Regions from separate parts of the Chitinophaga lutea genome, predicted to be linked through region 1. Evidence: riboswitches for the same ligand, from Rfam matches in the RefSeq annotation. Region 1 holds a riboswitch; each other region holds the start of a gene.
What was found. A riboswitch is a leader RNA that binds a small molecule or an ion and turns the genes downstream of it on or off. The one in region 1 is predicted to bind cobalamin.
Positions count from the first base shown of each region.

Region 2: linked by a shared signal. The riboswitch ahead of metE (5-methyltetrahydropteroyltriglutamate--homocysteine S-methyltransferase) and the one ahead of EGT74_RS01595 (ribonucleoside-diphosphate reductase small subunit) in region 1 are both predicted to bind cobalamin.
Region 3: linked by a shared signal. The riboswitch ahead of EGT74_RS06200 (TonB-dependent receptor plug domain-containing protein) and the one ahead of EGT74_RS01595 (ribonucleoside-diphosphate reductase small subunit) in region 1 are both predicted to bind cobalamin.

Region 1 is NZ_RPDH01000001.1:413,351-416,951, reverse strand. It holds gene EGT74_RS01600 (ribonucleoside-diphosphate reductase subunit alpha) at 1-1,039, opposite strand, end outside; gene EGT74_RS01595 (ribonucleoside-diphosphate reductase small subunit) at 1,082-2,053, opposite strand; cobalamin riboswitch at 2,175-2,391, opposite strand; gene EGT74_RS01590 (hypothetical protein) at 2,574-3,601, opposite strand, start outside.
Region 2 is NZ_RPDH01000001.1:2,612,367-2,615,967, forward strand. It holds gene EGT74_RS10550 (RagB/SusD family nutrient uptake outer membrane protein) at 1-46, shown strand, start outside; gene EGT74_RS10555 (thioredoxin family protein) at 58-1,260, shown strand; cobalamin riboswitch at 1,344-1,538, shown strand; gene metE (5-methyltetrahydropteroyltriglutamate--homocysteine S-methyltransferase) at 1,690-3,601, shown strand, end outside.
Region 3 is NZ_RPDH01000001.1:1,586,486-1,590,086, reverse strand. It holds gene EGT74_RS06200 (TonB-dependent receptor plug domain-containing protein) at 1-1,870, opposite strand, end outside; cobalamin riboswitch at 1,974-2,200, opposite strand; gene EGT74_RS06195 (APC family permease) at 2,240-3,577, shown strand.

The sequences.
Region 1 (3,601 bases):
GGCCGTTTTCTTCCACGCGTTTCATGAACAGGTCGGGTACCCAGAGGGCGTAGAACAGGTCGCGGGCGCGCAGCTCTTCCTTGCCGTGGTTTTTACGCAGGTCGAGGAACTCGAACACGTCGGCATGCCAGGGCTCGAGGTAGATGGCGAATGCGCCTTTACGTTTGCCGCCGCCCTGGTCTACATAGCGGGCCGTGTCGTTAAACACGCGCAGCATGGGAATGATACCATTGGACGTACCATTGGTGCCGCTGATATAAGAACCGGTTGCGCGGATGTTGTGAATGCTCAGGCCGATGCCGCCGGCGCTCTGGGAGATCTTGGCGGTCTGTTTGAGGGTATCGTAAATGCCGTCGATGCTGTCGCCTTTCATGGTGAGCAGGAAGCAGCTGCTCATCTGCGGTTTGGGCGTGCCGGCGTTGAAGAGGGTGGGCGTGGCGTGTGTGAACCAGCGCTCGCTCATCAGGTTGTACGTTTTGATCGCGGAGTCGATATCTTCCTTGTGGATACCAACGGCCACACGCATGAACATATGCTGGGGGCGCTCGGCGATCTTGCCGTCGATTTTCAGCAGGTACGAACGCTCCAGCGTTTTGAAACCGAAGTAGTCAAAGGCGAAGTCGCGGTCGTAAATGATGGTGGAATCGAGGATGTCCGCATTCTCCCGGATAATGTCCCATACCTCGTCGCTCAGCAGGCCGGCGGGTTTGCCGGTTTTCGGGTCGATGTATTCGTACAGGATTTTCATCGTCTGGGAAAACGACTTGATGGTATTTTTATGCAGGTTGCTCACCGCGATGCGGGAAGCCAGCTGCGCATAGTCAGGATGCTTGGTGGTGAGGGACGCGGCGGTTTCCGCAGCCAGGTTGTCCAGCTCGGTGGTGGTTACGCCGTCGTATAAACCCTGGATCACTTTCTTCGCTACATCTATTGAATCTACATATTCAGGCGCCAGTCCGTAACACAGTTTCTCTACCCTTGCCGTGATCTTGTCAAATTTGACAGACTCTTTTCTTCCGTCTCTTTTTATAACGAACATAGTGTAATGAATTTAATGGGTGAAAAATTTATATGGAGTTGATTAGAAGTCTTCGTCGAGGCTGAACGTCTGGGTTTCTTTGGTGCCCATTACGCCCGCTTTCTGGTAATCGCCCACGCGTTTTTCGAAGAAGTTGGTTTTGCCCTGCAGGGAGATCATTTCCATGAAATCGAAGGGGTTGGTGCTGTTGAACATTTTTTTGCAGCCCAGTGCCACCAGCCAGCGGTCTGCCACGAACTCGATGTATTGTTTCATCAGGTCGGCGTTCATGCCGATCAGTGCGGCCGGCAGTGCGTCGGTGATGAATTCTTTTTCGATGGCCACGGCGTCGCCGATGATCTCATGCACTTCCTGTTCGCTGAGTTTGCCCTGCAGCATGGAGTAGAGGAGGCAGGCGAATTCGCAGTGCAGTCCTTCGTCGCGGCTGATCAGCTCGTTGGAGAAGGTAAGACCGGGCATCAGGCCGCGTTTTTTCAGCCAGAAGATGGAGCAGAAGCTGCCGCTGAAGAAAATGCCTTCCACGGCCGCAAAAGCTACCAGCCTTTGGGCGAAGCTGCCGTTCTCGATCCAGCGCAGCGCCCATTCCGCTTTTCTTTTCACGGCAGGCACGGTGTCGATGGCATGGAACAGCCGGTCTTTTTCAGCGGGGTCTTTTATGTACGTGTCGATCAGCAGCGCATAGGTTTCGGAGTGGATGTTTTCCATCATGATCTGGAAACCATAGAAACAGCGCGCTTCGGGTATCTGTACTTCGCTCATGAAGTTCACCGCCAGGTTCTCGTTCACGATCCCGTCGGACGCGGCGAAAAAGGCCAGTACATGCGAAATGAAGTGGCGCTCGCCGTCGTTGAGGCCGGCCCAGTCTTTCAGGTCGCTCGACAAATCAATCTCCTCCGCCGTCCAGAAACTGGCCTCGTGCCTTTTATACTGTTCCCAGATAGCGGGATAGTTAATCGGCAGCAGCACAAAGCGGTCTTTGTTGTCTTTCAATAAAATCTCATTCTCGTTACTCATACAAATATTTTTTTATATGGCTTTACTGTCCTGTTATTCACGGGAGGGGACGGCGGCATGATATCCTGGAAGTGATACTCTAAGGGTCAAAATCGCCATTACCTTGTTTCGCGAAGGTTTTGACAAAAACATTGCTTTGGCAGGTCTCCTGGCTTTCCCTTGCCGGGTGTGCCTTCCCGCCCCGTTTCCGGGACAGTGGCATGTAGGAGGTTTCCGGCATCTTCCGTTGGTAAACGGGTCAGGGGATCACAGTAGCGCGTCTGCTCGTGAGTTCCACACGATTCCCTATTAATTCACACGTTTTGTTTTCGATAGAAGCCAAAGCAACGAAGTCAAGAACTGATGCAAATGTAACGATCGGAGCAGCCAGGCAAACTCATAAGTTATCCCCCTATGTGGATAAAGAAAACAACAATTTTGCGAAGGTAGCAGGGGTGTACATTCCCGACTTTTACACATGGATATGCACGCCCCTGATATGAAATAAAGGTTAAATGTGTCGGGAAACTGGCACGCCTGCTTAAATCCGCGGCACCTTGTTGAGGAACTTCTTCCTGATCACCTCCTGCACGGGAATGCCTTCGATTTTGCTTTCCAGCCAGCTCACGATGTCGAGGTACAGGTAACTGCGCCGCTCGTACGGGTTTTTGGCGATCACTTCGAGCTTTTCCTTCAGATCCCTGAACGCCGTGCGCAGCGCCTTGGGGTTGGCGTACATGTTTTTGCGGAGGAACTTGAGGATCTCTTCCATCACCTGGCTAAGGTCTTTGTTCTTGGCGATGAAGTGGTACACGGATTTGATGAGGTATTCCACCAGGCTGTAGTTCTCCAGCTCGTAATGCGCGATCAGGTGGAGGATGCGCGCAAAACACTGGATGTCTGCTCGCAGGTTGCCGATGCGCAGGTGGATGATCTTGTTCAGGTAAACAATGGCGTTGTTATTGTCGCCGCTGCCGAAATACAGGCAGGCGATCTTGTAATAGAACACCAGCACCCGGTGCTGGTCCACTGTCAGCTGGTGCTCGGAGATTTTTTCCTCCACCTCGGCCACCAGCTTCAGCCCCTCGGTAAAAGTACCGTCGAGGAAGTGGCTGTTGATCTTGCTCGTGTACAGGTACACGAAGGCGGAGGTACGGGTGTTTTCGTTGAGGCTTTCTTCCTTTTCGATGATGAAACTCTCCATCACGCCCAGCACCTCGATGAACTTCTCGTGGTTCATGGTGTGGAAGTGCGCCGTAAGCAGGTTATGCAGGGCTTTGATATACAGGTCCACATCCGTGTCTTTCAGCACGGGGTATTCGGTGAACAGGTCCACCCACTTCTGGGTATACCGGTAATACATCACGAAGTCCTGGAGGATGTAATAATACCAGCAGTACGCCTGGTACAGGTAGATGCGCTCGTAAAAGCTCATGCTGCCCTGCCGTACGCCGGGCAGGTTGGTCTCGAAAAAGCTTTTCAGCATGTGGGAATCCTTCTCGTCCCGGGCATGGCCCAGCTTGAGGTACATGCCGTACATGCGCAGGGCCAGGGTGGAGAGTTTGCTCA
Region 2 (3,601 bases), 2.2 Mb from region 1:
AGTGCGCCTGTCTAACGATGTAACCGAACAAAACCCTGGTTATTAAAAACTACCGACATGAACCAATCATTAAAAACCCTCTCTCTTTCTGCCATCCTGAGCGTTTGCATTTTTGCAACCGCTCAGGCACAGGAAGGCATCCGCTTCAACAGCCAGGGTGAATTCAAAGCCGTACTGGCCGAAAGCGAAAAAACGGGCAAGCTCATCTTTATGGATTGTTACACCTCCTGGTGCGCGCCCTGTAAATGGATGGAAAAAAATGTATTCGTCAACGATAGCGTGGCGGCCTTTTACAACGCCCGCTTCGTGAATTATAAAATGGACATGGAAAAGGGCGAAGGCCCTGCCCTGAACAAGCGCTATGGCGTTAAGGTGTATCCCACCTACCTGTTCCTGAACGGCAAAGGCGAAATAGTGCACAAGGCTACTTCCCGTATGGAAGCCGATGCGTTTATGGAGGAAGCCCGCAAAGCACTCGACCCCAAACGTTCATTTACCGCGCTGGAAAAGAAATTCAACGACGGTAACCGCAGCAATGAAGTGATGCTGGAATACGCCATCGCGCTGCAGCACTTTAACCGGCAAAAGGCGGATTCCGTAGGCCAGTTGCTGATTGCGCAGCTGAAGGATACAGACCTGCTGACAGCGACCGGGTGGAAAACGATCCAGCAGTTTACCTGGAGCGAAACCGACCGTTTGGGCGCTTATTTTATCCGGCACCGCGAAGCGTATGCAAAGAAATTCGGGGAAGAACCGGTGAAGAAGATGCATGAAAGGCTCATCTCCTCCGCGCTCTATGGCCTCATCCGTAAAAAGGACTCGGTAGCTTTCTTTACACGGCTGGCCCCCTGGAAACAATCGCCGGAGCAGGAATTGCAGAAGAAAGCTTTCCAGATGGAAGCGGAATACTACCTCACCAGCGGCAATGTGAAGGACTTTGTGAAACTGACCAACGAAGCCCTGGAAGGTGCCATGAAAAATGACGACATGGGACTTAGTTTCGTGGCCCGCAGATGCAGCTATATGGCTGGTAAAAACAGGCAGGTACTGGAGCAGGCCTATAAAATGGCGAAGCGCGCAGCGGAAATTGCCCCCGGGGAATACAGCAATCAAAGCACCTACGCGAAAGCCTGCCAGGAAATGGGATATAAGGAAGAGGCCCTGAAGGCCGCTGAAAAAACATACCAGCTGGCCCTGAAGGAAACGTCAAAGATACAGGGACTGGCACAGAAACTGATGGATGAAATTAAGGCGATGTAGCAAAACCCTGAGAGGCCGGTGATAAACCGGCCTCTTGTTTTATACGGAACTTATTATATTTGCCCCTGAGTTCTTTACTTATTTCTTTTCTTTCCACAGTGCGGTAGGCGGTGAAAGCCGTCTTTAATAAGGAACCGTGTGTAAATCACGGGCTGTCGCGCAACTGTAAGTAACCAACGTGTTACTGCCATCGATGTTCATTGTATTGACCTGAACAATACGAGAAGAACGGCAGTAATGTTACGAGCCAGGATACTTGCCCACTGTGTAAGACAAATGCTTTCGCGAAATGAAGCAGTAGTCGGGAACGGATGGGCATGCCCCGTCGTGTCTCATCATTCCTCACCTTCTACCCAATTCCTGAAAGCGTACCGGAAACTGTAAGGGACATTAATGCACATTAATGTTTCACTAAAAAGTTTTATGCGTATGCTTAAACACAACCTTGGCTACCCCAGGATGGGAGCCGCACGCCAGCTTAAAAAAGCCTGCGAACAGTACTGGCAGGGCCGCATCGGCCGCAGTGAATTATTTGTAACCGCCAAGCGCCTTCAGGAGGAGCACTGGCAATTGCAACAACAGGCTGGGATGGACCTCATCCCCTGCAACGATTTCAGTTTTTACGATCATGTGCTCGACATGAGCCTTTTGCTGGGCGCCGTACCGGACCGTTATGCCCCCGTGGTAACGGACGTCCCGGGCAACGCGGAGATCGACCTTTATTTTGCCATGGCCAGGGGATACCAGCAGCATGGGCTCGATATCACCGCCATGGAGATGACCAAGTGGTTTGACACGAACTATCATTACATCGTTCCCGAATTCACCGCCAACCAGCAGTTCCGCATCATTTCCAACAAGGTATTCAATGCTTTCGACGCGGCCAGGCATACCACCGGCACCATTCCCAAGCCGGTGCTGATCGGCCCTGTGTCGTATTTGCTGCTGGGCAAGGAAAAGGAACGCGGTTTTCACCGGATATCGCTGCTGGAAAAACTGCTGCCCGTGTACATCGAGGTGTTGCAGAAGCTGCAGGAAGCCGGCGCCGTATGGGTGCAGCTCGACGAGCCCTTCCTGGCGATGGACCTCAGCGAGGCGGAAGCCGCGGCTTTCCGGAACGCCTACGCGGAAATCGCCCGCAAGTGCAAAGGCCTGAAACTGATGATCGCCACCTATTTCGAAGGGTTGCGCGATAATATACAGCTGGCCGTGAACCTGCCGGTATGCTGCCTCCACCTCGACCTGACGCGCGCCCCTCATCAACTCGAAGCCGTACTGGCAGCCATGCCGCCCAAAACGTCGCTGTCTCTAGGCGTGGTAGACGGAAGGAATATCTGGAAGAACGACTACGAACGATCGTTGTCGCATATACGGAAAGCAGTGGCGGTGCTGGGGGAGGACCGGGTGATGATCGCACCGGGTTGTTCGCTGCTGCATTCCCCCGCTGATTTGTCGCTCGAAACCGCCCTTGACCCCGAAATGCGCTCGTGGATGGCGTTTGCCAAACAGAAGTTGCATGAAGTGTATGAGCTCGATGCGATTGTTGCGGGGAATACCGCCCTGCTGGAAGCCAACAGCGTGGCCATTGCCGGCCGCCGCACATCGGCCAGGATTCACGTGCCCGCTGTAAAGCAGCGCACGCAGGCCATTACGGATGCGGACGCCGCCAGGCTGAGCGCTTTCCCGGAAAGGCAGCGGGTGCAAACCGAAAAGCTGCGCCTGCCGCTGCTGCCCACCACTACCATCGGCTCGTTCCCGCAAACCGATGAGGTGCGCCAGCTGCGCGCGCAGTTCCGGAAAGGGGCTATCACGGCCGAACAATACGATGCGGCCATCGAGGAGGTAACCTTGTCGGCTATCCGCTGGCAGGAGGAAGTAGGCCTGGATGTGCTGGTGCACGGAGAGTTTGAGCGGAACGACATGGTGGAGTATTTCGGCGAGATGCTGGACGGTTTTGTGTTTACGCAGAACGGTTGGGTGCAGAGTTATGGCAGCCGCTGCGTGAAACCGCCGGTTATTTACGGCGATGTAAGCCGGCCGCGCGATATGACCGTTCGCTGGACGCAGTTCGCGCAGGCGCAGACGGAGTTGCCCATGAAGGCGATGCTCACCGGTCCCGTAACCATTTTACAATGGTCGTTTGTACGGGACGATCAGCCCCGTTCCGAAACTACTTACCAGATAGCACTCGCCATCCGCGACGAAGTGCAGGCGCTGGAACGTGCCGGTATCGGCATCATCCAGATCGACGAGCCGGCCATCCGCGAAGGCCTGCCCTTGCGCAGGGCGGATCGCGAAGCCTACCTGCACTGGGCCGTACGCGCCTTCCGCGTGGCGGCCT
Region 3 (3,601 bases), 1.2 Mb from region 1:
CCGAATATCCGTAAATTTCCCAGTATTTCCTGTTGTTGGTGATGTTGTTGGCATTCACGAACACGCGGCCGGCATTGTTGAAACGGAACTCCGCATACATGTCCCAGATGGTGTAAGCCTTGAGCGGATGCGGTACGCCGGAGAACGAGCCGGGCGCATAATAAATATCGTCGCGGTCGCCGGTGTGGCGGATATTGGTGCCCACATAAAATTTGGAGAAGCGGTAACCCACATTCAGGCTGCCGGTATGTGCGGGCCGGCGCGCGAGGTTGTTGTACGAGGTGTCTTTACCGGGAACGGATGCCTGCGTGGTCACTGCGCCGTCCACATACGTGTAGAACGCTTTGATTTCAAGGCCTTTCACGGGACGGGCGGTTACTTCCACTTCCACACCTTTATCGTTCTGTTTATTATAGTTCACGTATTTGTAGTTGATGTAGGAAATCACATCCTTGATGTCCCGTTTGAAACCGGTCACCCGCAGGTCGAGCTTGTCACCCAGCAGCGAGGTTTGCGCACCGGCCTCATAGCTGGTCGCTTTTTCGGGCTTCAGCAGCGGGTTGCCCCACCTGCTGTACAGGGAAGTCAATGTGGGCGCTTTGAACCCGGAAGCGATGCTGGCGAAAACTTTCACTTTGTCCGCGACCAGGTACGAGGGATTGAGGGTGTAGGTAAAGTGATTGCCGAACTGGGAATGCAGGGTGTAACGGCCACCTGCTTCAAAGCTGAAACCACGGAGGTTTTTGATGAACAGGGAGGCATACGGGCTGGTGTTGTACTGGCTGCCGATACCGAATGTGCGGGTGCCGGTCAGCGTGGTGTCCATCAGTTCCGTTTTGCGGTATTCCACCCCCACGAGCGCCTGCAGCCAGCTGTTGATGTCGTAGTGGCCGTACAGGTCGCCGAAGTAGGCGCGCCCGTCGAGGTCGGTGGTGCCCCAGGCCGATTCATCGTGCCGCGTCACTTTCTGGTACCCGAAATTCGCATACAATTTGCCTTTGCCGAGGTCGTACAGGCTGCGGATGCCGGTGTGCACCATGTTGGATTTGTTGTTGTTGGTCAGGTTGTCCTGGAACGACCCGCCGTCGTACGCGCTTTTATAATCCGAGAAAAGGATGTAAGGCGTGAAGCGGAGCTGTTCGGTAGCCTGGATGCCTACGTTGGCCATGAAGCTGTTCTGCTTGTACCCGTCGCGATCGAACTTCGGGTTGGCCACCGTGTCGAAAGGCGCAGCTTCGGAGATGCCGTCTGTTTCAAAATGCGTGAAGGCTATATTGTAGTCTACATTTTCGTGTTTGCCCTGCAGGCCGGCCGTACCTTTCAGGCTACGGTTGCTGCCCCAGGAGAGGTTACCGAAACCACCCACGGGTTTGTTGCCGCCTTTTTTGGTGATGATGTTGATGATGCCGGCGATGGCGTCGGCGCCGTAGAGGGTCGACTGTGTGCCGCGGAGTATTTCGATGCGTTCCACCGCGTCGATGGGCAGCAGGCGGAGGTCGATCGCGCCGCCGGTGAGGCCGGTGGCATCAGCTACCGGGATGCCGTCAAGCAGAATGGGGGTGTATTGCGAAGTGGCGCCCCGGAAGTAGAGCTCCTTGTTTTTACCGGGATTGGAACCGGCGCCGTTGATAACGATACCGGCCTGTTCGTTGAGCACATCGGTAACGGTGCGGCCCACATTCCTTTCGATTTGTTCACGGGTGATCACCGTCAGCACTTTACCGGTTTCACTTTGTTTTTTAGCGAACTTGGTGGCGGTCACCACTACCGTGTTGAGCTGGGAAACGCCTGCGGAATCCTGTTCCTGGGCGAAAGCCGGTGCGGCGGTCATGAGTGCGATGGCCAGCAACGGGAAGTTGGTTGTTTTCATGTAAATGAAAGGTTGACAGATTTTAGGCTTGCAGGGGGAAATTGAAAAGTATCACATGCGCGTCGGTGCACGACACCCTCCGCTTTTCACCCGAAAGCGCGGATTGAATAAAAGGCAGGCGGCAGGTCTTCTGGCTTTCCCGCTTTCCGGTGGTACCTTCCCATCCTGCCGTCAGACAGAACAGTGGTTGCAGATACCGGAAAACGTTCCCTTCAAATGCAGGGAGCGGGATTACAGCTACGGGGATAGCTCCGGATTTTCACCGGATTCCCTATTAATGCCCTGGAGGCGATGTTATCGCCCTGGACAACCGTTTACCGGGGGCAAACCTACGGATATTTTATCTAAATAATCGGTTATCTTGTAAGTATGAGCATTAAACCGAAGCTGGGTCCCTTCGACCTTACCATGATAGTGGTTGGACTGGTGATTGGAATGGGAATTTTCAGAACGCCCATCAGCGTTGCCCGCGAAACGGGGACGCCTGTTCTGTTTTACACGGTGTGGGTACTGGGTGGACTGGTCACCCTTTGCGGCGCGCTCACCTACGCCGAGATCGGTTCGCGCTTCCCCGTGGCCGGCGGTTTTTACAAAGTACTATCCTACGGCTTCCATCCCGCCTATTCCTTCATGATCAACTGGACGCTCGTGATTTCAAACGCCGCGTCCGTGGCGGCGGTATGCCTTGTAGGCGCGGAATACATCGGTCCCGTGCTGCTGCCGGAAACGCTGCAGCATGAAGGCGGGCGCAAGGGCATCGCCATCGGCGCGATCGTTCTGCTGTACATCATCAATATGCTCGGCATCCGCATGAGCGCCAGCTGGCAGAACGTGCTCACGGTGTTCAAGATCACGCTCGTGCTGATGCTGTGCCTGGCTGCATTTACCAATCATATTGCGCCCGCGCCGCTGCAGGCGGCGGCGCCCGTCACGCATGGCTGGGCCTACATCTTCGGTGCGGCGCTCGTGCCCGTGTTCTTTACTTACGGCGGTTACCAGCAAACCATCAACTTCGGCAGCGATGTGCGGGAGCCGTCGAAGAACATGCCGAAAGCCATCTTCCTCGGCATCACCATCATTTTGCTGCTGTACATCACCGTGAATTATTCCTACGTGAAAGTGATGGGCTTCGAGCAGCTGAAACAAACCGATGCGCTGGCGGCCCGCATGGCCGGCGTTTTCTTCGGCGAATACGGGTTCAAGATCACTTCCGTGCTGCTCTTCCTTTCCGTGCTGGGCTATGCCAATGTGAACCTGATGAGCAACCCGCGCATGTATTACGCGATGGCGGAAGACGGTGTGTTGCCCGCGGTATTCAAACGGGTGAACGGAAAAACGCAGGTGCAGGAAACGGCGCTCACCGTGTTCGTGGTGCTGATCGTGGGCATGCTGTATTTCCTGAGCAACTTCGATAACATCATCCGGTATGTGATGCTGTTCGACTCCATCGGCCTTGCTTCCGCAGCCGCTACCATCTTCATCCTGCGCAAAAAAACAAAACACCTCGACGGCACGGGCATTTACAAACTGAAGCTGTACCCGCTGGTGCCGGTGTTTTTTATTACGGTATACCTCTTCGTGACGGTGAACATCTTCATCAAAGACCCCGGCCAGGCTTTCAGCGGCATGTTCTGGTTCGTGGCGGGCCTTCCCATCTACTTTTTCATGAAACGGGCGGTGCGGCCGGTTGGTGGCGTAAAAGAGTAGTTTCGTCACACGATGCTGCTGTTA